3 regions of the Enterovibrio paralichthyis genome follow, and region 1 is predicted to be linked to each of the others. Evidence: predicted binding sites of a transcription regulator. Region 1 holds the regulator's gene; each other region holds the start of a gene.

The links. The regulator MetJ, encoded in region 1, represses methionine synthesis genes. The targets are predictions, from matches to a motif close to TTAGACNTNTANANGTCTAA.
Region 2: the regulator MetJ is predicted to act here: its motif matches at 7,930-7,949, upstream of metK (methionine adenosyltransferase).
Region 3: the regulator MetJ is predicted to act here: its motif matches at 7,438-7,457, upstream of metH (methionine synthase).

The regions. Positions count from the first base shown of each region.
Region 1 covers NZ_JAHUTS010000009.1:104,161-114,568, reverse strand. Annotated here, with positions in the region: gene metF (methylenetetrahydrofolate reductase) at 1-731, opposite strand, end outside; gene KU854_RS12895 (bifunctional aspartate kinase/homoserine dehydrogenase II) at 930-3,374, opposite strand; gene KU854_RS12890 (O-succinylhomoserine (thiol)-lyase) at 3,371-4,537, opposite strand; gene metJ (met regulon transcriptional regulator MetJ) at 4,771-5,088, shown strand; gene KU854_RS12880 (malic enzyme-like NAD(P)-binding protein) at 5,169-6,425, opposite strand; gene rpmE (50S ribosomal protein L31) at 6,831-7,043, opposite strand; gene priA (primosomal protein N') at 7,295-9,490, shown strand; gene cytR (DNA-binding transcriptional regulator CytR) at 9,662-10,408, shown strand, end outside.
Region 2 covers NZ_JAHUTS010000005.1:72,345-82,752, forward strand. Annotated here, with positions in the region: gene mscS (small-conductance mechanosensitive channel MscS) at 1-565, opposite strand, end outside; gene mscS (small-conductance mechanosensitive channel MscS) at 809-1,714, opposite strand; gene fbaA (class II fructose-bisphosphate aldolase) at 1,886-2,962, opposite strand; gene KU854_RS07955 (phosphoglycerate kinase) at 3,188-4,351, opposite strand; gene epd (erythrose-4-phosphate dehydrogenase) at 4,422-5,450, opposite strand; gene tkt (transketolase) at 5,628-7,625, opposite strand; gene metK (methionine adenosyltransferase) at 7,979-9,133, shown strand; gene KU854_RS07975 (oxidoreductase) at 9,428-10,408, shown strand, end outside.
Region 3 covers NZ_JAHUTS010000005.1:292,641-303,048, forward strand. Annotated here, with positions in the region: gene KU854_RS08970 (Wzy polymerase domain-containing protein) at 1-624, shown strand, start outside; gene KU854_RS08975 (pyridoxal-phosphate-dependent aminotransferase family protein) at 669-1,787, opposite strand; lysine riboswitch at 1,991-2,166, shown strand; gene lysC (lysine-sensitive aspartokinase 3) at 2,260-3,606, shown strand; gene metH (methionine synthase) at 3,664-7,338, opposite strand; gene KU854_RS08990 (cation:proton antiporter) at 7,583-8,917, shown strand; gene metA (homoserine O-acetyltransferase MetA) at 8,972-9,919, opposite strand; rRNA gene rrf (5S ribosomal RNA) at 10,072-10,187, opposite strand; tRNA gene KU854_RS09005 (tRNA-Thr) at 10,203-10,278, opposite strand; rRNA gene rrf (5S ribosomal RNA) at 10,335-10,408, opposite strand, start outside.

The DNA of each region.
Region 1 (10,408 bases):
TCATCTAACCCTTCAAACTGCTTGTGCATCCAGGCAGGAATACGCACGTTGGTCATCGTGGCAAATCGTGACGCCTGCTTGAAGTTGGATACCGGCAAAATGCCTGGAATGATTTCGACATCAATCCCTGCTGCTGCGCAGCGGTCACGAAAACGCAGGTAGCTTTCCACGTCAAAAAAGAACTGGGTGATGGCGCGGTTGGCACCGGCATCCACCTTGCGTTTCAGGTTGATAAGATCAGCCTGTGCACTTTTGGCTTCTGGGTGCACTTCCGGATACGCCGCCACAGAAATATCAAAGTCAGCTTCACCTTTGAGCAATTCAACCAAATCCGCGGCATACATATCCGGCTTCTGACTTTTCTCAGGCAAATCACCACGCAACGCCACGATATGGCGGATACCGCTGTTCCAGTAATCGCGGGCGATTTCACGCAGCTCATCACGGCTTGCATCGATACAGGTCAGGTGCGGTGCCGCTTCGATGCCCGTTTCCTGTTTGATACTTTTGACGATGCCATGGGTACGGTCACGCTCACCGGAGTTGGCGCCATATGTCACGGACACAAACTTTGGCTTGAGGTTTTTCAGGCGTTGTACTGATGCCCAGAGCGTCTGCTCCATCGCTTCAGAGCTTGGGGGGAAAAATTCGAAGGAGACATTGATGTCGCCGTTCAAGTCGGACAAATTCTGATTCAGCGCATCCAGGTGGCTGGCGTGTGAGTAACCCATAACGTCTCCCTACTTCGGCATTCCGCGCCGAGAAATCCTTTTCAATGTCGACATCCATTTGGACGTCTATATGTCTAGATATTGTCTTGCGGTCAATTTAAAGTCAACTGACTTAAATTGAAATTTATTCATGATGATCATGCATCGTCTTCAGCATATAAAAAAAGCGGAGGTTTCCCTCCGCTTTTTTTCACATTCCTATTTAAGGAGTGCCGCTATGCGATTGAGATCGGACAGCAGTGCCCCGGCGGTTACATCCCGCCCGGCTCCGGGCCCGCGGATCACCAGCGGATTCTCACGATACCACTGGCTTTCAATCGCAAAGATATTGTCGCAAGGCAGGAGATTGGCCAGCGGATGCTCTTCAGGCAACACTTCGATTCCCACGCGTGCTTTGCCTTTGCGTGACAGCCGTGCCACGTAGCGCAGCACCCCGTGCTCTTTACGTGCTTTGTTCCACCACTCCTCCAGCACATCGTCGAGTTCGCTGCTGTGATCCAAAAAGGCATCGAGTGACAGTTGGCTGAGGGATTCCGGCACCAGGGATTGCACCTGTACCTGCTCTGGCTCTAAATCCAGACCTGATTCACGTGCCAGGATAACCAATTTTCGCATGACATCCGCGCCGCTTAAATCTTCACGCGGATCCGGCTCTGTCAGCCCCTGTTGCCAGGCCTGCTCCAACAGCTCACTGAATGGGATTTCACTGTTGTACTGCTGGAACAGCCAAGACAGGGTGCCGGAGAAAATGCCGGAGATTGCCGTTATCTGATCGCCACTTTCACGAAGATCACGCACCGCGTGGTTAACCGGCAGACCAGCTCCGACGGTTGCATTGTAGAGCCAGAAACGTCCGGTTTTCGCAAATGCATCCTGCACTTGGTGGTACAAATCGCCATGCGCAGAGCCAGCAAACTTATTGGCAGAAATCAGGTGATAGCCGTGTTCTGCCAAATCCGGATATTGCAGTGACAGCGATGCACTCGCCGTCACATCCAACACCACAATTTCATCGTAAGGATGGTTGAGCAGGTGTGTCAGCCACTCGCCACCTTGGTATGGGGTAGCCATTTCATCAAAGCGTGTCATCACGCTTTCTGCATCTATGCCGTTAAAGTCCACCCACAGGCTGTCGCTGTCGAGGACAGATATCAGCTCAAAACTCATGCCATGTCGCTTTTCCAACGCCGCTTTTTGCTCGGCAAACAGCGACAACCAGCGGCTGCCGATATTACCTTTGCCAAGCAGTACCAGACCAATGCTCCGCTGCGCTTGAAACAGGGCGCGGTGAATGTCCGACACCAGCGCTGCGGTATTGGTTTTGCGCAGGATTGCCGCAATGCTCAGGCCACTGGCAGATTCAGAAATAAACTCAATGGGCTGACTGCGAAGCTGCTGGTAGAAACCGTGGCAATGCACCGGGTTAGCCGTCACCCCTGCTCCCACGGCGGCAACCATGCTGTAGCCTTCGCGCAGACGGATATCTGCGGGCACACCGGCATCCTGCAACTGTTCGAGCACACTGTTGACCACCTCAGCCGTATAGGCCAGTTGGATACGGTGCTGATCGGCGCTGTAAGAAGAAGCCAAAGGCAGAATTTGGTTGCGTACCAGCAAACGTTCGATGTCCTGACGGGCTACACCGAAGTCATGGGATTTCGGTACATCCAGCTGCAACAGGCAAACCTCACCCAGTGAGGTGATAATTTTTGCGCCGCGACCAGATGCCAGTACCCGCTCAATACGGGTAGAACCGGATTCCGGGTCGTAACTGCAGCGCAGGTTCAAATCGATACAGCTTTGTGCCACCGGCTGGAGTGTGCGGGTATGCAGCACAGGCGCTGCCAGACGGGCAAGCTCTGCCGCTTCATCAAGACGCAGCAAAGGCAACAGGCAGGCATCACCCACTGTGCGCGGATCCGCGCTGTAGACACCGGCAACGTCACTCCAGATAGTCACACGGCTGACATCAGCCAAGGCACCGATAATGGTGGCGGAGTAATCCGAACCGTTACGGCCAAGCAGGACGGTTTCACCGGCGCTGTTTTGCGCCATAAATCCGGTGATCACGATGCGGCGTTTGGTGTGCTGAACCAGTTGTTCTTTCAGAAGAGGCCAGGAGCTTGCGCGGTCTACTTCCGGCTGTGCGCCACGTTCAGCGCGCAGGAAGCGGCGTGAATCGAGCTGTACTGCCGGTAACTCGCTTTGGCTGAGCAACGCAGACAACAGGCGCGCAGACCAGACTTCACCAAAACCCTGGCTCCACGCACGCTGCGCTTCCGTCAGCGGGTTTTCGCCCGCTTGAGCCAAAGCGCTGAAATCTTTATAAAGCGCATCCACCAGCACCTGCTTTTGCTCGCCTTCAATCAGGTTTTCAATCAAGTCCTGCTGGTATTTACGCAAGCTTTGCAGGCTTTCATGTGCCAGGCGGCCATCTTTGCCCAACAGGCCAATCCACTCAATCAGGTGGTTGGTGGTTTTTCCGGCCGCAGACACCACTATGATGTCTGTGTCGCCACTGTATTGACCCAGGATACGGGCAACACGGCGAAAACAGTCAGGATCGGCAAGGCTGCTGCCACCGAACTTATGTAACTGACGGGATGGCGACTGCTGAGGGGATACTACTTCAACCGCACTCATTGCTGGCTCTCTCTTACTATATCGAATGCTTGTTTCAGGTCGGCGATCAAATCGGCCTTGTCTTCCAGACCGATGGACAGGCGCAGCAAGGTCGCTGCAATGCCCGCTTCTGCTTGCGCTTCGTCCGACATGGCTCGGTGGGTCATTGAGCCTGGGTGCGTGACTAAGCTTTCCACGCCGCCCAATGATTCGGCCAAAGTGAACAGCTTAAGTGAGGCGAGGAAAAGTTTCAGCTCACTTTCGTCACCTTTGAGTTCAAAGCTCAACATTCCGCCAAAACCTGCTTGTTGTTTCTTCGCAATCTCATGACCCGGGTGGGCTGGCAGCGACGGATGATAGATAACACTGACCAAAGGCTCCTGTTTCAGGAACTCAAGGATTGCGCCACTGTTCTCTTCATGCATGCGCATTCTGGCTCCCAGGGTACGCAGTCCACGCAGTGTCATATAGCTGTCAAAGGCATTGCCGGTTGCCCCGATACAATTCCCCCACCACTTCAATTCTTCATACAGCTCCACTTCTTTGGCAACGACAACGCCGCCGACGGTGTCGGAATGACCGTTGATAAATTTGGTGGTCGAGTGCACGACAAAATCCGCACCAAGATTCAGGGGTTGCTGCAGCACCGGTGACAGGAAAGTATTGTCCACGCCTACCCAAGCATCGGCAGCATGGGCCTGTTTGCAAATTGCCGCCACATCAACCACACGCAGCAGCGGGTTGGAAGGCGTTTCCACCCACACCAGTTTGGGCTTTTGCAGTAAGGCTGCTTCAAGCGCCTGGGCATCATTCTGGTCAACAAACAACACCTTGAATGCCCCTTTTTTGGCGCGTGAATCAAACAGTCGGTAGGTACCACCGTAGCAATCGTGCGGCGCCACGATCAGGTCGTCAGGAGACAATAGCGCGAGTAAAAGGTTGATAGCAGACATGCCACAGTTGGTAACGACAGCGCCTGCGCCGTTTTCCAGATCCGCCAGTGCGCTTTCAAGCAACGCCCTGGTTGGGTTGCCGCCGCGGGCATAATCGTATTTCGGCACCGCCCCAAATTCTGGGAACTCGTAGTTGGTGGAAAGGTAAAGTGGAGGCACAACGGCGTGATGCTGTGAATCAGTGGTGATGCCGGTACGGACGGCGATGGTCGCGGACTTCTTGTCGCTCATGGTGTGCTTCCCTGTCTGAATTTGATCGTATGGCGCGGCGTTTTATTGAGCGCGCTCTGATGACAATTTGTTCAACCTTAACCACTCAAGACCAAGACGTCAATCCCTCTAGACGTCTATATGTCTTTACATATAGCGGTTAACATCGCTAGAATTTGGTTTTCATCCAACCTGGGCGCGTTGTCTCCGGCGTTGGCAGCGATTTAGACCCTATACTGCTAAGAAGGTGAACAATGGCAGACTGGAATGGCGAATATATTAACCCTTACGCCGAGCACGGTAAAAAGAAAGAGCAGGTCAAGAAGATCACCGTTTCTATCCCGCTGAAAGTGCTGAAAATCCTGACTGATGAGCGTACCCGCCGTCAGGTGAACAATCTGCGCCATGCCACCAACAGTGAACTGCTGTGCGAAGCTTTTTTACACGCTTACACCGGTCAGCCCCTGCCAACGGATGATGATATCCGTAAAGACAAAGCCGACAGTGTCCCTGCTGAAGTGAAGCGGATTATGAAAGAACTCGGCATTGAGTTTAACGAAGAAGAGTATTGATTTCGTTAGCGCCGAGACAGAATACCAACAAAAAACCAGCCAATTGGCTGGTTTTTTTGTGCTTGAAGAAACGCGGCGAATTACGCTTCGTTGTCAGCCATATAATTTTCTGGCATCTCGATGCGCGCAACGCCCGACTCCACCGCAGCGACCGCAACCGCTTTAGCTACACGTGGCAGCAGGCGTGGGTCCATCGGTTTTGGAATGATGTATTCTCGACCGAATTCCAGCTTGTCAACGCGCGCCGCCGCCAGTACTGATGCAGGCACAGGCTCTTTCGCCAGCGCACGGATAGCTTCTACCGCTGCCAGTTTCATTTCATCGTTGATGCGGCTTGCACGTACGTCCAGTGCACCACGGAAAATGAATGGGAAACACAGCACGTTGTTCACCTGGTTCGGGTAATCCGAACGGCCGGTACCCATGATCAGATCATCGCGCACCGCGTGAGCCAGTTCCGGTTTGATTTCCGGATCCGGGTTTGAACACGCAAACACGATAGGCTTGTCAGCCATCAGCTTCAGCGCGTCAGGCGGCAGCAGATCCGGGCCAGACACACCCAGGAAAATATCCGCACCTTCAATCACATCTTCCAGCGTACGCTTATCGGTGTTGTTGGCGAACAGTTGCTTGTATTCGTTAATGTCGTCACGACGGGTGTGGATAACACCTTTACGGTCCAGCATGTAGATCTTCTCACGCTGTGCACCACACTTGATCAGCAGCTCCATACACGCCACAGCCGCAGCGCCTGCACCCAGACATACGATCACGGCTTCGTTGATATCTTTGCCCTGAAGCTCCAGTGCGTTCAGCATACCTGCCGCCGTAACGATCGCCGTGCCGTGCTGATCATCGTGGAAAACAGGTACATGACAGCGCTCAATCAGCTGTTTTTCAATTTCAAAACAGTCAGGCGCTTTGATGTCTTCAAGGTTGATACCACCAAAGGTGTCAGAAATGTTGGCAACCGTATCAACAAACTCTTCGATGGTGCGGTGTTTCACTTCGATGTCGATAGAATCGAGACCTGCGAAGCGTTTGAACAGCAGCGCCTTACCTTCCATTACCGGCTTGGACGCCAGCGGGCCAAGGTTACCCAGACCCAGGATTGCGGTACCGTTCGAGATCACTGCAACCATGTTGCCTTTTGCAGTGTATTTATAAACATTGTCAGCGTCCTGCGCGATCTCACGCACCGGCTCAGCCACGCCCGGGCTGTAAGCCAATGCCAAATCTTCAACGGTGTCTGCCGGTTTGGTAAGTTCTACAGAGATTTTGCCCGGTACTGGATACGCATGATAGTCCAGCGCCTGTTGGCGTTTGTCTTCAGACATGAATATGTTCCTGACTGTAATTGTTATTGGCTGAATACCCTTGTGTTTGATTGCCCCGCAAGCAGAGGTAAAAACAATCAACAAGGTACGGCATTGCGCATTCCCACGTGGATGCTCAAACGGCATCTTCATGCAGATAGTCTTTGCTCAGGGCATAGCCTGCATTGCTTCCCTATTTGGCTTTCCACCCTGTCTTAACGAGTGTAGCAATTCAGTATGACGCAATGGAGTCAACACTGGCGAAACAAAGACTACAAAATGGTAACGCAGCGTGAATAGCAGAACCAGCTATTCACTTGGATAAACTGTAATAGTCTACCTATACTGAGGTTGTAAAAGGTCTTACAAGCTGTATCAGGCAACAAAAAAAGGGTGCTTTCGCACCCTTTTTTCATAAAACCGCAATTACTTGCTGCTAAGAACGCCGAAACGTTTAGTGAAGCGATCAACACGGCCGCCAGTGTCAACTACACGCTGAGTACCGGTGTAGAATGGGTGGCATTTGTCACATACGTCCAGGTTGATGTCGCGACCCAGAGTAGTGTTGAATTCAAAAGTGTTGCCGCAAGAGCACTTAGCAGTTACTGCTTTGTATTCTGGATGGATACCAGCTTTCATAGGGATAACCTCAATTTAAAGGCCGTGTCGCTCTCCCGAGGCTATCGGGCACCACACGTGGTTAACAAACATTTGTAAGGCGCGAAATTCTAATCAAGGAGACCTGTGATCGCAACTTTTTTGTTCAATTCTTTTTCGCCGTTATCTAACCGTCTGCCTGCAAAGAAAATTCAACCTCGCCTTTCCGCTTTGCCCTGCCCTAGGTACACTGTGGCCAGCCAAACTACTCAACGGTTACCCTGAAAATACCCATGACGCCAACCATTGCCCACGTCGCGCTGCCCGTGCCGCTGCACAAAACCTTCGACTACCTTGTTGCCCATGACATGCCGGTGGTAGGCGGGCGGGTGCGTGTGCCTTTTGGTAAGCAATATAAAGTGGGCATTGTCTCAGGTCTGGGTAACACCTCAGAGTTTCCCCTAGAGCAACTCAAGCCTATCAATGCTGTGTTGGACACAGCTCCCCTTTGGACGCCTCCTTTATATAAGGTGCTCAACTGGGCCAGCCGCTACTATCAGTATCCACTCGGTGATGCACTGGCCACTGTGATGCCGGGAGCCCTTCGCAAAGGCAAGCCTGCACACCGTGAACGGGAAAAATGCTGGCAACTAACCGAGTCCGGCAAAACGCAACCGCTCGCCGCCCTTACCCGCGCGCCCAAGCAGGCACGGGTACTCTCTTTATTACGCCACGGCGCAATGAGCCACAGTGCCCTGCTGGAAGAAGAGCTTAACAGCACCGTATTAAAAACCGTGGAAGAAAAGGGCTGGATTGAAGCGGTTGAAGAGAAAGCGGCGAAGCCCTGGCAGCAGGGCTATGCGGTGGTCGAGGAAAAACCGAAGCTTAACCACGAACAGGCTATGTCGGTAGCCACCATCAACGCCAACCCGGAATTTGCCTGCTACCTGATTGAAGGGGTGACGGGCTCAGGGAAAACGGAAGTGTACCTGAACCTGTTGGAACCGGTATTAAAGCGGGGTCAGCAGGCGCTTATCCTGGTACCGGAAATCGGCCTGACGCCACAGACCATCAACCGCTTCAAGCGCCGTTTTAATGTGCCTGTCGTGGTACTGCATTCCGCATTGAATGAGACCGAGCGTCTAAATGCCTGGCTGGCTGCGCGCGACAACGAAGCGGCAATCATTATCGGTACCCGCTCGGCATTGTTCTCGCCCTGCAAGTCCCTTGGCATCATCATCGTCGATGAAGAGCACGACGCCTCCTATAAACAGCAGGACAGCTTCCGTTATCACGCCCGCGATCTGGCAGTGATGCGCGGGCACGAAGAAAATATCCCCGTAGTGCTGGGCTCAGCGACACCCTGCCTTGAAAGCCTGCACAACGCCAAAACCGGGAAGTACCACCACCTGACGCTCTCGGTCCGTGCCGGCAACGCAGTGAAAACCCAAAATGGCGTATTGGATATCCGCGGGCTGTATCTGGAGGCTGGGCTTTCAGCGCCGCTGATCGCTGAGATGCGCAAACACCTGTCGCAGGGCAATCAGGTGATGCTGTTTCTGAATCGCCGTGGTTATTCACCGGCGCTGATGTGTCATGAATGTGGCTGGCTGGCCGAATGCAAACGCTGCGATGCTTACTATACCCTGCACCAGAGCAGCAACGAATTGCGTTGCCACCACTGCGGTTCGCAACGCCCTATTCCGCACCAATGCGAAAGCTGTGGCTCGACCCAGCTCATCAGCGTAGGCGTCGGAACCGAGCAACTGGAAGCGCAGCTCTCCACCCTGTTTCCGGAATACAAGACTATCCGTATCGACCGTGACAACACGCGGCGTAAAGGGTCGCTTGAGGCTTACCTCAATGCCATCCACAACAAGGAATACCAGATACTGATTGGCACCCAGATGCTGGCCAAAGGCCACCATTTCCCGGATGTCACCCTGGTGGCCTTGGTGGATGTCGACAGCGCGCTGTTCAGTAATGACTTCCGCGCCCCGGAGCGCCTGGCGCAGCTCTTTATCCAAGTCGCCGGACGTGCAGGACGCGCCAGCAAACCCGGGTACGTATTGCTGCAAACCCATCATCCGGAGCATGCCCTGCTGCAGTCACTGATCCGAAAAGGCTATGACACCTTTGCCGCCGATGCACTGAAAGAGCGCCAGCAGGCTCACCTGCCGCCTTACAGCTACTTTGCCCTGCTACGGGCTGAAGCGCACCAGAGCCACGAAGTAGAACAGTTCCTCCATCAGGCGCGAACGGCACTGGAGGCATTCCCCATCCATGATGAAGATTGCGCAGTGATGGGACCGGCACCGGCACCGCTGCACCGTCGTGCCGGGCGGTATCGCTGGCAGTTGATCTTCCAGGCACCTAACCGACGGATTTTGCAACAGAGATTGTCAGTTGCTTTGCCCTCCATCCGCCAGCTTCCACTGGCAAAAAAAGTGCGCTGGTCCGTCGATATCGAACCCCAGGACATGAGCTGAGCAAATTTCATTCAGTTAAGCCGACTGAGATCACAGTATTCTTGCAATTACTGTTAACATGACCATGTTTAATACATCGTCATCAGATTAAGATATGGCAACTGGACAAGAAATGTCTCACTGCTGTAGGTCCCGTCTGGGAAGCATTGCCATTAAATAACGAGCAAGAGGATTAACACTATGGCGACAATGAAGGATGTTGCCCATCTCGCCGGCGTCTCCACGGCGACGGTATCCCGTGCGCTGATGAACCCGGAAAAAGTCTCAGCGTCGACCCGCAAGAAAGTAGAACAGGCCGTAATGGAAGCAGGCTATAGCCCTAACTCCCTGGCCCGTAACCTGCGCCGTAACGAATCAAAGACCATCGTGGCAATCGTCCCGGACATCTGCGATCCCTACTTTACCGAAATCATCCGCGGCATCGAAGAAGCGGCGATGGAAAATGGCTATCTGGTGCTGCTGGGCGACAGCGGACAACAGGAAAGCCGCGAAAGTTCTTTCGTGAATTTGGTGTTTACCAAACAAGCTGACGGCATGCTTCTTTTAGGTACCGATCTTCCATTCGACGTCAGCAAACCGGAACAAAAGAACCTGCCACCGCTGGTGATGGCGTGCGAATATGCGCCGGAACTCGAACTGCCAACCGTGCATATCGACAACCTAACCGCAGCATTTGAAGCCGTGAACTACCTGACCCAGGTCGGTCACAAGCAGATTGCGCAGATCACCGGTGAGCCGGATGCGGCGCTGACCCAGTTCCGTACACAGGGATACCAGCAGGCGCTTCGCCGTGGGGGTGTCACCATCAACCCCGCGTATACCGTCACTGCAGACTTCACCTTCGCCGGTGGTGCCCGCGCCATGACCAGCTTGTTGTCGCTACCAACCCCGCCAACCGCGGTGTTCTGTCACTCTGAT
Region 2 (10,408 bases), on a different contig from region 1:
AGGAAACACCGATAACAAAATCAATACGACGGGTATCGTGACGGGAGTAGTTGGTGATTGGGCTTGAGATGATCGCACCGTTTGGTACGACAACCATTTTATTGTCCGGCGTTTTCAGGACGGTAGAGAAGATCTGGATGGAGTCCACAGATCCTGCTACACCCGCCACCTCTACATAGTCACCCGATTTAAACGGACGGAAGGCAACAATCAGCACGCCGGCTGCGAAGTTAGAAAGCGAACCTTGCAACGCAAGGCCAACTGCCAAACCGGCCGCACCAATAACCGCCACTACAGAAGCGGTTTGTACGCCAAGGCGTCCCAACGCTGCAATGAGCACGATAACGAACAAAAGATAGCGAACAAAAGTATGAATAAAATCAACAACGGCGTTGTCGAGTTGCTTCTTGCGCAGCACTTTCGCTACGCCATTGGCGATAGCTTTGACCACCCAGTTACCGATGATCAGAATAAGAAGCGCGGAGATGACATTAACTGCGTATTGAAGCAGCAAATCCTGGTTTCCATTAAACCAGTTCAAGGCTTCATTGGTTGCATTTTCCATTTGCGATGTCCTTGGAGTTGAGACTTAGAATTAATCTTCCTGAGATTTGACAGCTTACATCTCTTTGGTTGGGCTTATCCACTCAGAGAAAAATCAGAGCAGAGTTTACAGTTTAAGCGGCAAAAAAAAGTGTCTCAAATATAAAACGCAAATACTCTTCTCACTTTCAGTAGGTCGCGCGCAGACATAAAAAAACCCTGCCTTTCGACAGGGTTTCACGCTTAACCTTGAGAAGTCTGGCGTTTACGCTACCTGCTTGTTCTCTTCAGCAACCACTGCTTTGGCAACAGCACTATGGTAGTGAACATCCATTTGTGGGAATGGGATCTCAATTCCTTCCTGATCCAGTCCTTCTTTGATCGCTTGCATCAGGTCGAAATAGGCTGGCCAGTAGTCTTCAGTTTTCACCCAAGGACGAACCACAAAGTTGACCGATGAGTCTGCCAGCGCAAGTACACCTACTGTCGGCTCTGGATCTGGCAGCACGCGCGCATCGGCTTTTACGATGCGGGTCAGTACTTCTTTCGTCTTTTGCAGATCAGACTTGTAAGACACGCCAATCACAAAGTCGATACGACGGGTGTCGTGACGTGAGAAGTTGGTGATTGGGCTTGAAATAACCGTGCCGTTTGGTACGACAACCATCTTGTTGTCTGTGGTTTTCAGGACGGTTGAGAAGATCTGGATAGATTCAACCAGACCTGCCACGCCTGCCACTTCAACATAGTCACCAGATTTGAACGGACGGAAGGTCACGATCAGCACGCCCGCGGCAAAGTTAGACAGTGAGCCTTGCAGTGCCAGACCAATCGCCAGACCCGCCGCACCAATCACCGCAACGATAGATGCCGTTTCAACGCCCACACGACCCAGTGCTGCAATCAGCACAATGGCAAACATCACATAGCGAACCATGTTCTCGATAAAATCGACCACGGTCTGATCCAGGTTGCGCTTTTTCAGCACAACCGCCACAGATCCCGCCACTTTCTTCACCAGCCAATTACCCACCAGCAAGATCACAAGGGCAGTCACGATGTTGACTGAATATTGAATCATCAGTTCCTGGTTGGAGGACAGCCAGGTCATTGCTTTACTGGCAGTGCTTTCAACCGCTGCTACAGCCTCGACAGCATTTTGTTCGATCATCTACTTCTCTCTTTCAAAAACACCGAACCACCTCAAGAGACTCAATCACCCACAGGCAATTTTTCTTGAAGTGGCTCAGACATGAAATGGCCAAATCGCGCCATAAAAAAACCCGCTAAATTTAGCGGGTTTCGTCACGTTTTTTAACTGATTTTTCAGCAGAAGCTGAAATTACAGTACGTCGATCGCGTTAAGATCTTTGAACGCTTGCTCAAGACGCGCAACCATAGACTCTTGACCAGCACGCAGCCATACGCGTGGATCGTAGTATTTCTTGTTAGGCGCTGCTTCACCGGTAGGGTTACCGATTTGGCCTTGCAGGAAGTCGTGGTTCTTCGCTTCGTACTGACGGATACCATCCCAAGTCGCCCACTGAGTGTCAGTGTCGATGTTCATCTTGATTACGCCGTAAGAGATAGACTCTTTGATTTCTGCTTCGCTTGAACCAGAACCGCCGTGGAATACGAAGTTCAGTGCGTTAGACGCGATACCGAATTTCTCAGCACAGTATGCTTGAGAGTCACGCAGAATGGTTGGAGTCAGTACAACGTTACCTGCTTGGTAAACACCGTGTACGTTACCGAAAGATGCTGCGATAGTGAAACGGTGGCTGATTGGGCTCAGTTTCTCGTAAGCGTATGCAACGTCTTCTGGAGAAGTGTACAGCTCAGAAGAGTCCATGTCAGAATTGTCAACGCCGTCTTCTTCACCGCCAGTACAGCCCAGTTCGAATTCCAGAGTCATGCCCATCTTTTCCATGCGCGCCAGGTACTTCGCACAGATTTCGATGTTTTCTTCCAGAGACTCTTCAGACAGGTCGATCATGTGAGAAGAGAACAGTGGCTTACCAGTTTGCGCGAAGTACTCTTCACCCGCGTCCAGCAGACCGTCGATCCATGGCAGCAGTTTCATTGCAGCGTGGTCAGTGTGCAGGATTACTGGCACACCGTAAGCTTCAGCGATAGCGTGAACGTATTTCGCACCCGCGATTGCGCCTTTGATTTGTGCTTCCTGACCTTCCAGTTTCAGACCTTTACCAGCGAAGAAAGCTGCACCGCCGTTAGAGAACTGAACCACTACTGGAGCTTTAACTTTAGCAGCAGCTTCCAGAACAGCGTTGATAGAGTCAGTGTTTACCACGTTTACCGCTGGCAGAGCGAAGTTGTGCTCTTTAGCAATTTCAAACACTTTCTGAACGTCGTCACCAGAGATAACGCCAGGTTTTACGAAATCAAAAACTTTAGACATAACAATAGTCCTATTTACTCTGTTGTCTTGAGTGAAATCCTATTCAAGCTGGCTGCATAACCGGCCAACTCAAAGCAATTCGGCAAACGTTTGCGAACAGTGCTGCGCATTGTACCCAAACGTGAAACCAAACACATTATTTTTGTATCTGGTTTTTTCGGCTCACTCCTAGATTTTCTCAGGCAGTGGCCATAAAAAACGGGGGCAAAAACCCCCGTCTAACAATTACGCTTTTGCGCGAGTTTCCAGCATTTCTACTGCAGGCAGTACTTTACCTTCAACGAACTCAAGGAATGCGCCGCCACCGGTAGAGATGTAAGAAACGTCAGCTTTGATACCGAACTTGTCGATAGCTGCCAGCGTGTCACCACCACCTGCAACAGAGAAGCCTTCAGAAGCTGCAATCGCTTCAGAGATACCTTTAGTACCTGCTTCGAAGTTCTTGAATTCGAATACGCCAACTGGGCCGTTCCACAGGATGGTTTTCGCACCCTTCAGGATTTCTGCCAGCGCAGCAGTAGAGTCAGGACCCAGGTCGAAGATCATGTCGTCGTCCTGAACTTCAGAAACGTGTTTGATTTCCGCTTCTGCGTTTTCGTCGAATGCTTTTGCACATGCAACGTCAGTCGCTACTGGAATCGCACACTCTTCCATCAGTTTCTTCGCAGTATCAACCAGGTCAGCTTCGTACAGAGACTTACCAACGTTGTGGCCTGCAGCCGCGATGAAGGTGTTTGCGATACCACCGCCAACAACCAGTTGGTCAGCGATTTTTGACAGAGACTCAAGAACAGTCAGTTTGGTAGAAACTTTAGAACCACCAACGATTGCAACCATTGGGCGCGCTGGATTGTCCATTGCTTTGCCCAGTGCTTCCAGTTCGTTCGCCAGCAGAGGACCTGCACATGCGATTGGTGCAAACACACCCACACCGTAGGTAGATGCTTGTGCGCGGTGCGCAGTACCGAATGCGTCCATAACAAACACGTCACACAGTGCAGCGTATTTCTTAGACAGCTCGTCTTCGTTTTTCTTTTCGCCTTTGTTGAAACGAACGTTTTCCAGAACAACCAGCTCACCTGCGTTCAGCTCCAGGCCGTCCAGGTAGTCTTTTGCCAGTTTAACGTCACAATCCAGTGCGTCGTTCAGGTAGTTCACAACAGGCTGCAGAGAGAATTCTTCAGCGTACTCGCCTTCTGTCGGACGACCCAGGTGAGAAGTAACCATCACTTTCGCGCCAGCTTCCAGGCAGTGTTTGATGGTTGGCAGAGACGCCAGAATACGCGCGTCAGAAGTCACTTTACCGTCTTTTACTGGTACGTTCAGATCGGCACGGATAAATACGCGTTTGCCAGCCAGATCCAGATCGGTCATTTTGATTACAGACATTTTCGTCCTCTCTCTAAGTTGCAAAAATCAAAAAATTTGCTTTGGCTTTAATTACTTCAAAGCCCGTGACTCAAGCCTTCGAGTCACCAGAAACAGTTGCCATGGCCAACGCTGTATCCAGCATGCGGTTGGCAAATCCCCACTCGTTGTCACACCACACCAGCATCTTCACCAGATTGTGGTTACTGACCCGGGTCTGTGAGCCATCGACAATGGCACTGTGGGGATCATGGTTAAAGTCAATCGAGACAAGCGGTGCCTCGGTATAGTCGACAATGCCGCTCAATGTACACCGAGCTGCCTCCTCGAGTGATTGATTTACGTCATTAACTTTCACTTTTGTGTTAACTGTGACACTCAAATCCATTGCAGTGACGTTAATTGTTGGAACTCTAACCGAAATCGCCTCAAATTTGTCAGAAAATTTCGGAAAGATTCTTCCAATTCCCAAATGTAATTTGGTGTCAACAGGAATAATTGACTGACTCGCTGCGCGAGTGCGTCTCAAATCTGAGTGATAGGCGTCAATCACCTGCTGGTCATTCATGGAAGAGTGAATGGTTGTGATGGTACCCGACTCAATCCCGAACTGTTCATCCAGCACCTTAATCACAGGTACGATGCAGTTGGTGGTACAGGAACCATTGGACACAATGCGGTCGGAAGGTTTGAGGGTCTCTTCGTTCACACCAAAGATAATGGTGTTATCGAGGTCATTACTGCCAGGGTGGGAAAAGAGTACTTTTTTGGCACCGGCATCAAGATGCGCCTGACCGTGTTCACGGCTGCCAAACACACCCGTGCAATCCAGTACGATATCAACGTCCAAATCGCGCCACGGCAACAGGTTGATATCACTAAGATGAAGGATGCGGATCTTGTCGTCGCCAACAAACAGGTTTTCCTGGCTGTTGGTGACTTTCTTGAAAAAGCGCCCGTGGCTGGAATCGTATTGCAGCAGATGCGCCATGGCATCAGGTTCTGCTAACTCATTGACCGCAACCACTTCTATCTGGTCACGCTTGTCACTTTCATACAGCGCACGGAGCACACTGCGGCCGATGCGGCCAAATCCGTTGATTGCGACGCGTAGTGCCATATCCCTGCCGTCAAACCTTGAACGTTATGAAGAAATGCGGCGGACAGTCTATCTCAAGCACGTGAATTTCGCACGTGGAATGTGACCCCGCTCCCGCACGAATTTGTGAACGAGACAAATGCCGTACCAAAAAGAAAACCCGCCGGATGGCGGGTTTTGTATTTGAAGCTGTTTGGCTTATGCCAGCAGTTCTTTCGCTGTTTCAACCACGTTTTCAGTGGTGAAGCCGAACATCTTGAACAGCTGGTCAGCAGGCGCTGATTCACCAAAGGTGGTCATGCCGATGATGCGGCCATCAAAGCCAACATACTTGTACCAGAAGTCTGCAATGCCCGCTTCGATAGCGATACGTGCTGTCACGTCTGATGGCAGAACCGCTTCACGGTACGCGGCATCTTGCTTGTCGAAGGTGTCAGTCGATGGGATAGACACCACGCGAACCGCTTTACCTTCTGCAGTCAGTTGTGCTGCTGCTTCTACCGCCAGTTCAACTTCTGAACCGGTGGCGATCAGGATAAGCTCTGGCTTGCCTGCGCAATCTTTCAGGATGTAACCACCCTTGGCGATGTCAGCCACTTGCTCAGCGGTACGATCTTGTTGTGCCAGGTTCTGACGCGAGAAAATCAGCGACGTTGGGCCGTCTTTGCGCTCAATCGCCAGTTTCCAAGCAACTGCAGATTCAACCTGGTCACATGGACGCCATGTGCTCATGTTTGGTGTCAGACGCAATGACGCGATTTGCTCAACCGGCTGGTGCGTCGGGCCGTCTTCACCCAGACCGATAGAGTCGTGAGTGTAAACCTGAATGTTCTGCACTTTCATCAGTGCTGCCATACGCATCGCGTTACGTGCATATTCCATGAACATCAGGAAGGTCGCACCGTATGGGACGAAACCACCGTGCAGGGCGATACCGTTGATGATCGCGGTCATACCGAACTCGCGCACACCGTAGTGGATGTAGTTGCCAGATGCATCTTCACCGGTCAGGGCTTTTGAGCCAGACCACATGGTCAGGTTTGAAGGTGCCAGGTCAGCTGAGCCACCCATGAATTCAGGCAGCATCTTACCGAACGCTTCCAGCGCGTTTTGTGATGCTTTACGTGACGCAATGTTCGCTGGGTTGGCTTGCAGATCAGCGATGATTTGGTTCGCTTTCTCTTCCCACTCAGCTGGCAGCTCGCCGTTTACGCGACGTTTGAATTCTGCAGCCAGCTCAGGGTGTGCAGCTTCGTACGCAGCCAGTTTCTCGTTCCACGCGGCTTCTTTTTCAGCACCCGCAGCCTTGGCATCCCATGCGCTGTAAACGTCAGCAGGGATTTCAAATGCAGGGTGTTCCCAACCCAGGAATTCACGCGCTGCTTTGATTTCGTCTGCGCCCAGTGGTGCGCCGTGACAGTCGTGTGAGCCCGCTTTGTTTGGTGAGCCGAAACCGATGATGGTTTTGGTACAAATCAGGGTAGGACGGCCTGTTTCTGCTTTCGCCGCTTCAATCGCTGCGTTGATTGCTTCCGCGTCGTGACCGTCTACTGCCGGGATAACATGCCAGCCGTAAGATTCGAAACGCTTCGGCGTGTCGTCGGTGAACCAGCCTTCAACGTGACCGTCGATAGAGATGCCGTTGTCATCCCAGAATGCGATCAGTTTGCCCAGACCCAGGGTACCTGCCAATGAACATGCTTCGTGGGAGATACCTTCCATCAGACAGCCATCGCCCAGGAACACGTAAGTGTTGTGGTCAACGATATCGTGGCCGTCGCGGTTGAACTGTGCAGCCAGTGCTTTTTCCGCAATCGCCATACCCACTGCGTTGGTGATGCCCTGACCCAGAGGACCGGTCGTGGTCTCTACGCCTGGTGCATAGCCGTACTCAGGGTGACCCGGGGTTTTAGAATGCAGCTGACGGAAGTTTTTCAGATCGTCGATAGACAGATCGTAACCGGTCAGGTGCAGCAGGGAGTAAATCAGCATAGAGCCGTGACCGTTAGACAGCACGAAGCGGTCGCGGTCTGCCCACGCAGGGTTCTGCGGGTTGTGGTTCATATGGTCGCGCCACAGCACTTCGGCGATGTCCGCCATGCCCATTGGGGCACCTGGGTGACCAGAGTTAGCTTGTTGTACACCGTCCATGCTGAGTGCACGGATCGCGTTGGCTAAAACCTTGCGAGAAGACATGTCTGCTCCTGAGATCGATAGACGTTTTGAGTTATAGGCAATCCGGCACAATACTATTAATGAGACAGCCAGATTGCTGAATGAGGCGGGCGGGTATTGTCGCAAGACTCCGGCGGCTCTGCAAACGTTTTACTTGGCTGATTTTAAGGGGATCTGTCCATTTTTCCCCCTAACGTGCTGCATCTGTTTGTAAAGCTTGAAAGCCAGACGCAAACGTTTCCGGAGAAAGTCGGACAAACTGTACGGTTGATTTATGCAATTCCCCACGTAGAATAGACGTCCAGATGGAAAAGCATCTACACATTTAAACGTACATACGTATCAACCCAATTACACAATGCTAGGGATAAGACATGGCAAAGCACCTGTTTACTTCTGAATCAGTATCAGAAGGTCATCCAGATAAAATTGCAGATCAAATTTCAGACGCAGTTCTTGACGCCATTCTGAAGCAAGATCCAAAAGCACGCGTAGCGTGTGAAACTTACGTAAAAACCGGCATGGTAATGGTAGGTGGTGAAATCACTACCTCCGCGTGGGTTGATATTGAAGAGCTGACACGCCAAACCGTTCGTGAAATCGGCTATGTGCACTCAGACATGGGTTTCGACGCTGACTCTTGTGCGGTTCTGAACACCATCGGTAAGCAATCGCCAGACATCAACCAAGGCGTTGATAAAGCTGATCCTAAAGAGCAGGGCGCTGGCGACCAGGGCATCATGTTCGGTTACGCATGTAACGAAACCGAAGTGCTGATGCCTGCACCAATCACTTACGCACACCGTCTGATGCAGCGTCAGGCTGAAGTTCGTAAGAACGGCACCCTTCCTTGGCTACGTCCGGATGCAAAATCTCAGGTGACCTTCCAGTACGATCAAGGCAAGATTGTGGGCATTGATGCGGTAGTACTGTCTACCCAGCATTGCGACACCATCTCTACGTCTGATCTGCGTGAAGCGGTAATGGAAGAAATCATCAAGCCTGTTCTGCCTTCAGAGTGGCTGAACAAGGATACCAACTACTTCATCAACCCAACCGGCCGTTTTGTGATCGGCGGCCCAATGGGTGACTGTGGTCTGACTGGCCGTAAGATTATCGTAGATACCTACGGCGGCGCAGCGCGTCACGGTGGTGGTGCATTCTCTGGTAAAGATCCATCGAAAGTTGACCGCTCTGCGGCATACGCAGCTCGTTACGTGGCAAAGAACATTGTTGCTGCGGGCTTGGCAGACCGCTGTGAGATCCAACTGTCTTACGCTATCGGCGTCGCAGATCCAACGTCTATCATGGTAGAAACCTTCGGTACCGAGAAAGTGTCTCACGACATCATTATCGAAGCGGTTCGCCAGCACTTTGACCTGCGCCCATACGGTCTGCAAGAAATGCTGAACCTGCTGCAACCTATCTACCAGAAGACCGCAGCATACGGTCACTTCGGTCGCGAAGAATTCCCTTGGGAAAAAACCGACAAAGTGGCGGCACTGCGCGATTTCGCTAACATCAAATAAGCGAACGGATAGAATGCGTTTTAAACAAAGGAGCCTTAAGGCTCCTTTGTTGATCTTGCTTCCAATCCTTGCCCTCTTATTTTCGTTTACTCCAATCTCATCGAAGTTTGACTCCACACTTCTTCTTAAATAACAGCGCTATACCCTCCCCCTGCAGTGCATCCAATAACTAATACACAAGCCCTATTCTAATTGGCGATAACATAGTCCCTAGTTGTCCAGCTTTCTGTATGAGTCAGGCAGTAGGAGCTCAGCCACAGATAAGCGCATCGTCAAAGATTAAGGAAGGATCCTATGACGGAGCTGCTTGAACGCCCCTTGTCATTGCCATGCGGTTTAATACTGAAAAACCGACTGATTAAAACAGCCACTGCCGAAGGTTTATCCGACACTGATGGTCGCCCAACTGCGCCGCTGCTGCGCCTTTACCGTCAATGGTCGACGAGTGGTACTGCTGCAATAATAACCGGCAATATCCATGTTGACAGAAACCACCGTGAACAGTGGCGATCACTGGTGATTGAGAGCCATTCTCAGACCGGTCGTTTCCAGCGTCTGACTCACACCGTACAACAGCATGGCTGTGCTCTATTTGCCCAACTCAACCATGGTGGCCCGCAAACCCCCAACGATATCCATCATCATCCCTTTGCGCCAAGTGAGTATGCGCCGCCCTGGTATTTTCTTGACTACAACCCCTCACAAGCCATGAATGAGAACGACATTGAGGATGTTATTGACCGATTCGTCTCAGCTGCTTGCTTTTGTGAGGCCTCGGGGTTTTCCGGCGTACAGATACATGCAGCACATGGTTATTTACTGAGTGCCTTTCTTTCTCCTGCAACGAACCTGCGCAACGATCAATGGGGGGGCAGCGCGCAAAACCGAGCAAGACTACTTATACGCATCTTGCGCAACATCAAAGCCCTGACAAGCTCGACCTTTGCTGTAGGCATCAAACTCAACTGCCGGGATTTCATCAAAGGGGGAACCTCCCCAAAAGTTTGCGCCCAAACCGTTTCTCTGCTCTGTGAAGCCGGCGCAGACTTTATTGAAATCAGTGGTGGCAGCTACCTCAACATGGCCATGTCGGGTCAAAATAATCGTTCTCAGGGCGCATACTTTTCCCAATACCTGCCACTCATCCGACAACATTGCTCCGTACCCTTGATGCTCACTGGCGGCATTCGCGATATGGATACCATCAATCAGCTTCTGTCCCAACAAGGAGCAGATCTGATTGGCATGGCAAGGCCTTTCTGCCTGCTGGATAGC
Region 3 (10,408 bases), on a different contig from region 1:
CTTGGGTTTGGTGTGCTATTCGCAGTGACATTCAAGCGACTGACAGAAGCGCCAAATGGGACACGCATGATGCTGTTCGCTATCTTGTTGCCATCCCTGATAGGCATGTTGCTGACCGCTTACACCGCGGTCAATCCGGTGCTGGCCGTTTTGTTTATCGTCTTGCTTTATTGGGTGGATAATCTGACTGCGCGCTATCAAAGGGTTGCCTTTGCGTACGGCAGAACACTCAGACTGGCAACCTATGCTGTGTTGACCCTATCAACCCTTACCGTCTTCTCTTCGGTATACCTTGGAGAGCAAGCATTGCGCACACACCAGATCCGTGGCATCAAACTGGCGCAATACGAACTGCATCCCTGGTGGCATTCGTTCTACCGCGATGAAATTGGAAAACGGGCATTTTTCGACAGTGTTGAAAAGCGCGATAGCCAGGCACAGGAAGCCTACCTGCGCGACCAGATCCGCCTGCTGGCAAGAAAGCCAAGTGCCGATAAATACCAAACCCTGATTGAACTCGCTGTGCTTACCGATAACCGAGCCATCGCGCGGCAGATCAGTGAAGAAGCAACGCTGTTATTTCCAGACCAGCGCTTTGAACCAAGCTTTACCCTGCCTCAGTGACAAAAAAACGCCCAAGCGGGCGTTTTTTCTCTCCAGCTTCCGTGTTATTTCAACACATCACTCAGGGCTTTCGCACACAAGGCGACATTCTCACGTTTCGCGGCATAACCCATCAGGCCGATGCGCCAGGCCTTGCCTGCCAATGTGCCTAGACCGGCGCCAATTTCCAGGTTGTAGTCGTTAAGCAGGCGCGCGCGCACCGCCGCATCATCCACTCCTTCCGGTACCGCAACAGCATTGAGTTGCGGTAAACGGTAAGCTTCTTCAACCAGGAACTGGATACCCAGTGCTTCCAATTCGGCCTTGAGCAAGTTGTGCATGTCACGGTGACGCTGCCAGGCGTTTTCCAGTCCCTCTTCCTTCAGCATCAGCAGGGATTCATGCAGGGCATACAAGCTGTTGACCGGCGCTGTGTGGTGATAACTGCGTTTGCCCTCGCCACTCCAGTACGCTAACACCAGACTTTGATCCAAAAACCAGCTTTGCACTTTTCCGCTGCGCTGCTGCATTTTTTCCACCGCACGAGATGAGAATGTCACGGGCGAAAGTCCTGGCACACACGATAGGCATTTCTGCGAACCTGAATAGACCGCATCCAATTGCCATTCATCCACCAGCAAAGGCACACCGCCAAGGGAAGTGACCGCATCCACAATCGTCAGACAACCATGCTCACGCGCCAGCGCTGCCAGCATTTTCGCATCACTGAGCGCACCGGTAGAGGTTTCAGCATGCACAAATGCCAACACCGACGCTTCTGGATGAGCATTAAGTGCCGCTTCTACCTTGGCCGGGTCGACTGGCTTGCCCCACTCATCATCGACCATTACTGCCGTCGCACCACAGCGCTCAACATTCTCACGCATCCGATCACCAAACACACCATTGCGGCAGACAATCACAGTCTCGCCCGGCTCAATCAGGTTCACGAAGCAGGTTTCCATCCCAGCACTTCCCGGCGCAGAAACGGCGATGGTAAAAGGGTTTTCCGTCTGGAAGGCATACTGCAGCAAGGCTTTGACTTCATCCATCATCGCCACAAACAGCGGATCCAAATGACCGATTGTCGGTTGGGCCAGCGCCTGCAGGACACGCGGTGAGACATCCGAGGGGCCAGGGCCCATCAAAGTACGTTGTGGTGGGATAAAGCGGGATATTGTCATTGTTGTCTCTCCATCAGCCTTTTGTTCCCTTTACGTTAACACCGGATAGCACTGACTAAAATGCCACCATTGGATAATCCCAAGCCCAATCAAGGAAAATGGCACTTTCAGAAAAATATTCGCCGCATGCGCGTAATCTGTCGTTGACAACAAGGTTACAAACAATTATCAATAGAGAGCAATTTTTACGCAGCCAACTGCGTAGAGACAGAAGAGGCGCGTCAACCAGGCAGTCACATTGCGGAGCCCCAACTCCAATGCAGTGTGATCAGGGGGTTAGACGCCGAGACTAGACCAGACCTTGGGGGCTGGCTTGTCGGTCTGGGAGGTTGAATCCTTCGGATTGTCATCTCACTTGAGGTGGAGCGCTTCTGGAGAAAATCCTTTCTTCCAAACCCGCACTCTATCTCGTTCTGTCTCCCAATTTACTATCTAGGACAACTCCATTCGCGATTATGGGAGGTGAAGGGAAGTGAACGCATTAAATGTCGCAAAATTTGGCGGCACGAGTGTAGCCGACTACGCAGCTATGTCTAACTGTGCTTCGGTGATTAAAGGGAATTTGGACACTCGACTGGTAGTGATCAGCGCCTGCTCTGGCGTGACCAATTTACTGGTTGAACTGGCTAACGGCGTTAGCCAGGAAAGACAGCAGGATGTGCTGGCAACTCTGAGCGATATCCATTTCAGCATTTTGGCACAGCTTCCTGAAGCACCTGAAGTCGCCGCCGCTGTGAATGGCATTCTTGATGAAGTCGCGACACTCTCTGCGATTGCACAAACTTCTCCTTCAGATCAAGTTACCGATAATCTGGTTGCCTGCGGCGAACTGATGTCGACCCATATTTTCACTCATCTGCTTAATGACAAAGGCATTGATGCTGTGCGTATCGACGTGCGTGACGTCCTGAAAACAGATGGTGTGTTTGGCAAAGCCGCACCGGATTTGATTGAAACGGCATTCCATGCAGAAGCTGTTTTGTCTCCCCTGTTTAAAAAGCACATCGTTGTCACCCAGGGCTTTATCGGCTCTGATGCGCAGGGCAACACCACCACACTGGGGCGTGGCGGCAGCGATTACAGCGCAGCACTGCTGGCAGAGGCAGTAAAGGCTACCTCGTTAGAGATTTGGACCGACGTACCGGGAATCTACAGCACTGACCCACGCGTGGCGCCAGCTGCAAGTCCGATTGATGAGATCAGCTTCAGCGAAGCGTCTGAAATGGCAAACTTCGGCGCCAAGATCTTGCACCCGGCGACCCTGATCCCGGCCATGCGCCACGATATTCCCGTGTTTGTCGGCTCATCCAAAGCACCGGAAAAGGGTGGCACCTGGATACGTCGCCATGCGGAAAATTCGCCGCTATTTCGCGCCCTCGCCCTGCGTTGCAATCAAACAATGGTGACCCTGACCAGCTTGAATATGTTCCACGCTTACGGCTTTCTGGCTGAAGTGTTTAACATTCTGGCCAAGCACAAGGTATCGGTCGACCTTATCACCACGTCAGAAGTGAGCGTGTCCCTGACACTGGATCAGACAAACACCAAAGGCGGTGCCCCTAAATTGCCGGAAGCCGCGGAGCAGGAATTGGCTGAGCTGTGTAAAGTGACCGTAGAGCAGGATATGTGTCTGGTGGCCTTGATTGGCAACCATATGGGTGAATCACGCGGCTCTGCAGCCAAGATCTTTGGTGCACTGGAAGATTACAACCTGCGCATGATTTGTTACGGCGCCAGCAACCACAACCTCTGCTTCCTGACCAGTACGGCAGATTCACAGAATGTGGTGCGGGCACTGCACAAAGAGTTGTTTGAATAATCCCAGTAGCTTGCGAATAAAAAAGGGCGCTCTGAGCGCCCTTTCAGTTTCTGCCAGTTAGCCGTTAAGATTTGGCCCTAGCCATTTCTCTGCTTCGATCAGATCCCAGCCTTTACGATCGGCATAACTGTCACGCTGATCTTCCTGGATCTGCGCTACCGCAAAGTAGCGCGATTCTGGATGGGAGAAATACCAGCCAGATACCGAAGCACCCGGCCACATCGCATAACTGGTGGTCAGTGACATACCAATGGTTTCCTCTACGTTGAGAAGCTCCCATAAGCAGCCTTTCTCAGTATGTTCAGGACAGGCAGGATAGCCCGGCGCCGGACGGATACCCTGATACTTTTCACGGATCAATTCATCGTTCGACAGACTTTCATCCGCTGCATAGCCCCAGATTTCCTTGCGTACCCGCTCATGCAGATACTCGGCAAAAGCTTCCGCCAAACGGTCAGCCACCGCCTGGATCATAATGGCGTTGTAATCGTCACCCTGCGCCTTATACGCATCCGCCAGTTCACGCTCTCCAATCCCTCCGGTGACAGCAAACGCACCAATCCAGTCTTTCTTACCGCTCTCTTTCGGCGCGATGTAGTCAGACAAACAGTAGTTAAAGCCTTTTGGCTTCTCAGTTTGCTGACGCAGGTTGTGGAGCACTTTCGCAACCTGGGTACGGGACTCATCGGTATAGACTTCAATGTCATCACCAATGCTGGCTGCCGGGTAAAGAGCGCATATGCCGCTGGCTTTCATCAGACCCTCACGCTCAACGCGGTCTAAGAGGTCGTTGGCATCCTTGAACAAACGCTTGGCTTCCTCACCAACCTCTTCATGCTCAAGGATCGCCGGGTATTTGCCAACCAGTGACCAAGTCATAAAAAATGGCGTCCAATCGATGTAGTTGCGCAGAGTAGCGACATCAAAGTCTTCGAATACATGCACACCCGGTTTGGCAGGTGCTGGCGGCGTGTAAGCATCCCAGTCAATTGCCACCTTATTGGCACGTGCCTGCTCAAGGGTCACCGGCTTGGTACGTGGGCGTTTACGTGCATGCTGCTCACGCACAATTTCATAATCTGCCTGCAGCTTTTCAACAAACGCCGGCTTAAGGGTTTCAGACAACAGGGACGAACAAACCCCGACTGCTCGGGAAGCGTTATTCACGTACACCACCGGCTGGTTGTAATTCTGCTCGATTTTCACTGCGGTGTGAGCTTTGGAGGTGGTGGCACCGCCGATCAACAACGGCAAGTCAAAGCCAAGACGCTCCATCTCTTTCGCGACATGCACCATCTCATCCAGCGAAGGGGTGATCAGCCCCGACAAGCCGATGATGTCAACGTTCTCTTCCTTGGCGACCTTAAGGATCTTCTCGCAAGGTACCATCACACCAAGGTCAATAATTTCGTAGTTATTACATTGCAATACCACACCGACAATGTTCTTACCGATGTCATGCACATCGCCTTTTACCGTTGCCAGCAGGATCTTACCGTTGGTGGAGCCCGCCTGTTTTTCGGCGTTGATAAATGGCTCAAGGTGCGCCACGGCCTGCTTCATCACACGGGCAGATTTCACTACCTGTGGCAGGAACATTTTGCCTTCACCAAACAGGTCACCAACCACGTTCATGCCGTCCATCAGCGGCCCTTCGATCACTTCAAGCGGTTTGGAGGCATTAATGCGGGCTTCTTCTGTATCTTCAACGATGAACTCGGTAATACCTTTGACCAGTGCATGCTCAAGGCGTTTTTCTACCGGCCAGCTGCGCCATTCCAGCGCAGAATCGTCCTCTTCCTTACCCACGGCGTTTTCGCGGTAAGCTTCGGCAATTTCCAGCAGACGCTCTGTCGCATCGTCACGACGGTTCAACACCACATCTTCCACCGCTTCACGCAGCTTCTCTGGCACGTTGTCGTATATCTCCAGCTGACCAGCATTGACGATGCCCATGTCCATGCCGTTCTTGAAACAGTGGTAGAGGAAAACTGCGTGAATGGCTTCGCGCACGTAGTTATTGCCGCGGAACGAGAAGGAAACGTTCGACACACCACCGGAGATCATCGCATAAGGCAGGTCGCGCTTGATGTCTGCTACCGCATCAATGAAGTCGACGGCGTAGTTGTTGTGCTCATCAATGCCGGTCGCAACGGCAAAGATGTTGGGGTCAAAAATAATGTCTTCCGGCGGGAAGCCCACTTCATCGACCAGAATGCGGTAAGCGTTGGTACAGATTTCCAGCTTGCGCTCTCGGGTATCCGCCTGTCCGACTTCATCAAACGCCATCACAATCACCGCTGCGCCATAGCGGCGAATAAGCTTGGCCTGCTCAACGAACTTCTCTTTGCCTTCTTTAAGCGAGATGGAGTTAACAATCCCCTTGCCCTGAATGCATTTAAGGCCAGCTTCGATCACTTCCCATTTGGATGAGTCGACCATGATGGGCACTTTGGAAATCTCAGGCTCTGAAGCACACAGGTTGAGAAAACGTACCATGCACGCTTCAGCATCCAGCATGCCTTCATCCATGTTGATATCGATGATCTGGGCACCGTTTTCTACCTGTTGACGCGCAACTTCCAGTGCTTCGTCGTACTGTTCTTCTTTGATAAGGCGCTTGAAGCGCGCAGAGCCAGTAACGTTGGTGCGCTCCCCGACGTTCACAAACAGGGTATCTTTTTCGATGGTCAACGGCTCAAGGCCAGATAAACGGCAGGCAATGGCGATATCCGGCAATCTGCGTGGCGTAATGCTTTTCGTCACTTCATACATGTGACGGATGTGCTCAGGCGTAGTACCACAACAGCCGCCAATCAGGTTCAAAAAGCCGCTTTGCGCCCACTCTTTGACGTGCTCCGCCATCTCCTCCGGGGAAAGATCGTATTCACCAAACGCATTGGGAAGACCGGCATTTGGGTGCGCCGACACATAGCTTTCAGAGATGCGAGACAGCTCTTCGACATACGGACGCAGCTCATCTGGGCCCAGTGCGCAGTTAAGGCCAAAAGAGATGGGGTTTACATGACGAAGCGAGTTGTAGAAGGCTTCCGTTGTCTGGCCAGACAGAGTGCGGCCTGAGGCGTCAGTAATGGTGCCGGAAATCATCACTGGCAGTGAGAAGCCAAGCTCTTCGAATACCGAATCCACAGCAAAAGCACAGGCTTTGGCGTTCAAGGTATCAAAGATGGTTTCAATCAGGATCAGATCCGCACCGCCTTTGATCAGGGCGCGTGTGGATTCGGAGTAGGCGGTCACCAGCTCATCAAAGCTGACGTTGCGGTAGCCTGGGTCATTAACGTCAGGGGAAATCGAGCAAGTGCGGTTGGTCGGGCCAAGCACTCCGGCAACAAAGCGCGGTTTCGTCGGCTCTTTTGCCGTCCACTCATCAGCCACTTCACGCGCCAGCTTGGCGGCTGCAAAGTTTATCTCTTCGCTCAGGCTTTCCATGTCGTAATCAGCCATGGCAATGGTGGTGGCATTGAAGGTATTGGTCTCTAGAATATCGGCACCGGCTTCCAGATACTCTGCGTGGATCGTTTTGATCGTCTCCGGTTGTGTCAGCACCAATAGATCGTTATTGCCTTTTAAGTCGCTTGGCCAGTCGGCAAAGCGCTCACCACGGTAATCCTTCTCTTCAAGCTTGTAGCTCTGGATCATGGTGCCCATGCCACCATCGATGATCAGAATGCGCTCTGCCAAGAGTTTTTCGAGTTTTTCCTTACTGCTCACAACCACAGATCCTTCTTCTATTTTCCTTTCCCGGCCTCGGATAATCCGCTTCCAAAGCACTCAACCGATCGGGTATTGAAGCATAGTATCACACACCAAATGGAAATCTAGACGTCCAATAGTGCACACATGACCCCATGACCTCCGTGATGACTCAGATTTGTTGTAGTTTTATTCTTCGCTTGGATTTATATTTTCTTACATATTTCCCAAGATTAACTCACAGACTAAAACGGGGTCATCGATGACCGTCTATACAACACTTTGCTTTCTCGCCGCGGCAGCGATGCTTATTGCCTTTATCAACAGCAAGATAGGGCAAATGCAAACCACCATTGCCATCACTGCTGGTGCACTTATCCTCTCGCTTATCATTGTTATATCCGGTCATAACAACTGGTTTCATCTCAAAGAATTTGCCGCGACAACCCTAAACGAAGTCCACTTTGATGACTTCCTGCTTAAAGGGGTTTTAGGCTTTTTGCTGTTTGCGGGCGCTTTGGGCGTCAAATTGCCTCATCTTGAAGATCAAAAGTGGGAAATTACTATCCTAGCGATGGGTGCGACGATCGTCTCCACCATTTTTATCGGCGGCATCACATGGCTGTTCTTTCAGCTTATCGGTATCCCCTTTGCGTTGATTTACTGCATGCTCTTTGGCGCACTGATCTCGCCTACCGACCCGATAGCCGTATTAGCAATCGTTAAAAAGCTCAATGCCCCTAAACGGATATCGACCCAGATTGAGGGCGAGTCACTGTTCAACGACGGTTTCGGCCTGGTGATTTTTATTACCCTCTTTACGGTTGCATTCGGCACTGAAGAACCAACGGTTCTAAGTGTGGCTGAACTGTTTCTCCATGAAGCCGTCGGCGGTATCATATACGGATTTATTCTGGGTTTGTTGTTCCACTACCTAATCAGTAACACCGATGACCACTCGATGGAGCTGTTGCTGACATTGGGTATCCCGACAGCCGGCTATGTGTTTGCCAGCCTGATTGGGGTATCAGGCCCTCTGGCGATGGTGGTAGCCGGTATCATGATTGGTAACTGGACGCGCTATATTGGTTTTTCAAAGGAAAGTGAAGATCACCTTGACCACTTCTGGGAGTTGGTGGATGAATTCCTGAATGGTGTACTGTTCCTGCTGATCGGTCTTAGCATGCTGACATTTTCTTTCCACAAAGAAGATTGGATCATCATGGTATTTGCGATACCAGCAGTGTTGCTAGCCCGCTACCTCAGCGTGCGCCTCTGTTATGTCGGCTTTAACCGCTATCGCGAATACAACCCATACTCAGTCCGTATCCTGACCTGGGGTGGATTGCGTGGCGGTCTGGCAATCGCGATGGCAATGGCCGTGCCGGCAGGCTATATGATTGTGCCGGAGAAAAATATTGATGTGCGGGAAATCATTCTGGTGATGACCTATGCCGTAGTCGTATTCTCAATCCTTGTTCAGGGCTCGACCATCACTAAAATGATAGAAAAATCCAAAGTGGCTGAACGGGATATGGAAATTAAACCTCAAAGCTATAAAGAAGCGGAAAAACAGGTACAAGCTCCTCAGAAATAACAAGTAACCGCTGGATTTAAATGATAAAAAAGCCTGCAGATGCAGGCTTTTTTATTAGTCGTCTTTCGTGAATGCCGACTCGGAAAAGTGATCCAAATCGTATGGCGTTTGCTGGTAAACACAATAGTTAAGCCAATTGGCGAACAGAAGGTGGCCGTGGCTCCGCCAGCTCACGTACGGCTCTTGGGTCGGGTCATCATCCGGATAGTAGTTCATCGGCACAGCAGGCTCCATCCCTTCCCCCACATCACGCACATACTCCTGATGTAAGGTATGCGAATCATATTCCGGGTGTCCGGTAACAAAAACATTTCGCTTGTCTTTGGTCGCGGCAAGATACGTCCCCGCGATATCTGAAGTCGCAAGGATATCGAGATCGGTGTGATCAGCCAAAAACTGGGGCGAAAAATCCGCATAACGGGAATGTGGCGCCAGGAAAGAATCATCGAATCCGCGCAAAATCGGGTTATGGCTCAAGTCCTTATTTATCTTGTGACGATACACACCGGACAGCTTTTCCTTCCGCGTCTTCTTCGGTAAATCATACAACAGCTTCAACCCGGCCTGGGCAGCCCAACACACGTAGAGCGTCGATGTCACATGCTCTTTGGCCCAAGTCATAATGTCCTGTAAGTGATCCCAGTAAATGACATCCTCAAACTGCACCAGTCCCAATGGCGCACCGGTAACTATCAGTCCGTCAAAGTTGCGGTTGCGAATGCCCTGAAATTGGCGATAAAAGGTGTCGAGATGCTCGGTGGGAGTGTTCTTGCTAGGCCGGTCATCGATGCGCAACAGCTCCACATCCACTTGCAAAGGACTGTTGGATAACAAACGCATAAATTGAGTTTCTGTCTCAATCTTTTTGGGCATCAGGTTAAGGAGAAGCACCTTAAGTGGACGGATATTCTGGCTCTCTGCACGGGTTTCCGACATCACAAAGATGTTTTCCTGACGTAATGTACTTGCCGCGGGCAACAGATCAGGAATTTTAATTGGCATCTTAAAGCACTCCCTTCTTAAGATGTATAGACGTCTAGAATTCCATTAACCCTATACCAAGGAAGAGTCGCGTTCAAGAACAAATGTGAGATAGGTAAAAGAATGGATAAACGAAAAAACCCGCAGCGTTTCCGCTACGGGTTTGAAGAGGTGTCTGGCAGTGTCCTACTCTCACATGGGGAGACCCCACACTACCATCGGCGCTACAACGTTTCACTACTGAGTTCGGTATGGGATCAGGTGGTACCATTGCGCTATGGCCGCCAGACAAATTTTTAAAATCTGGTGCTGATACCCAGATTCGAACTGGGGACCTCACCCTTACCAAGGGTGCGCTCTACCAACTGAGCTATATCAGCAAAATTGTTATCCAAGTGAAGTCTTACGTTAACTGCTTCATTAGGATGAAATTGAAGCCTGGCGATGTCCTACTCTCACATGGGGAGACCCCACACTACCATCGGCGCTGTTACGTTTCACTACTGAGTT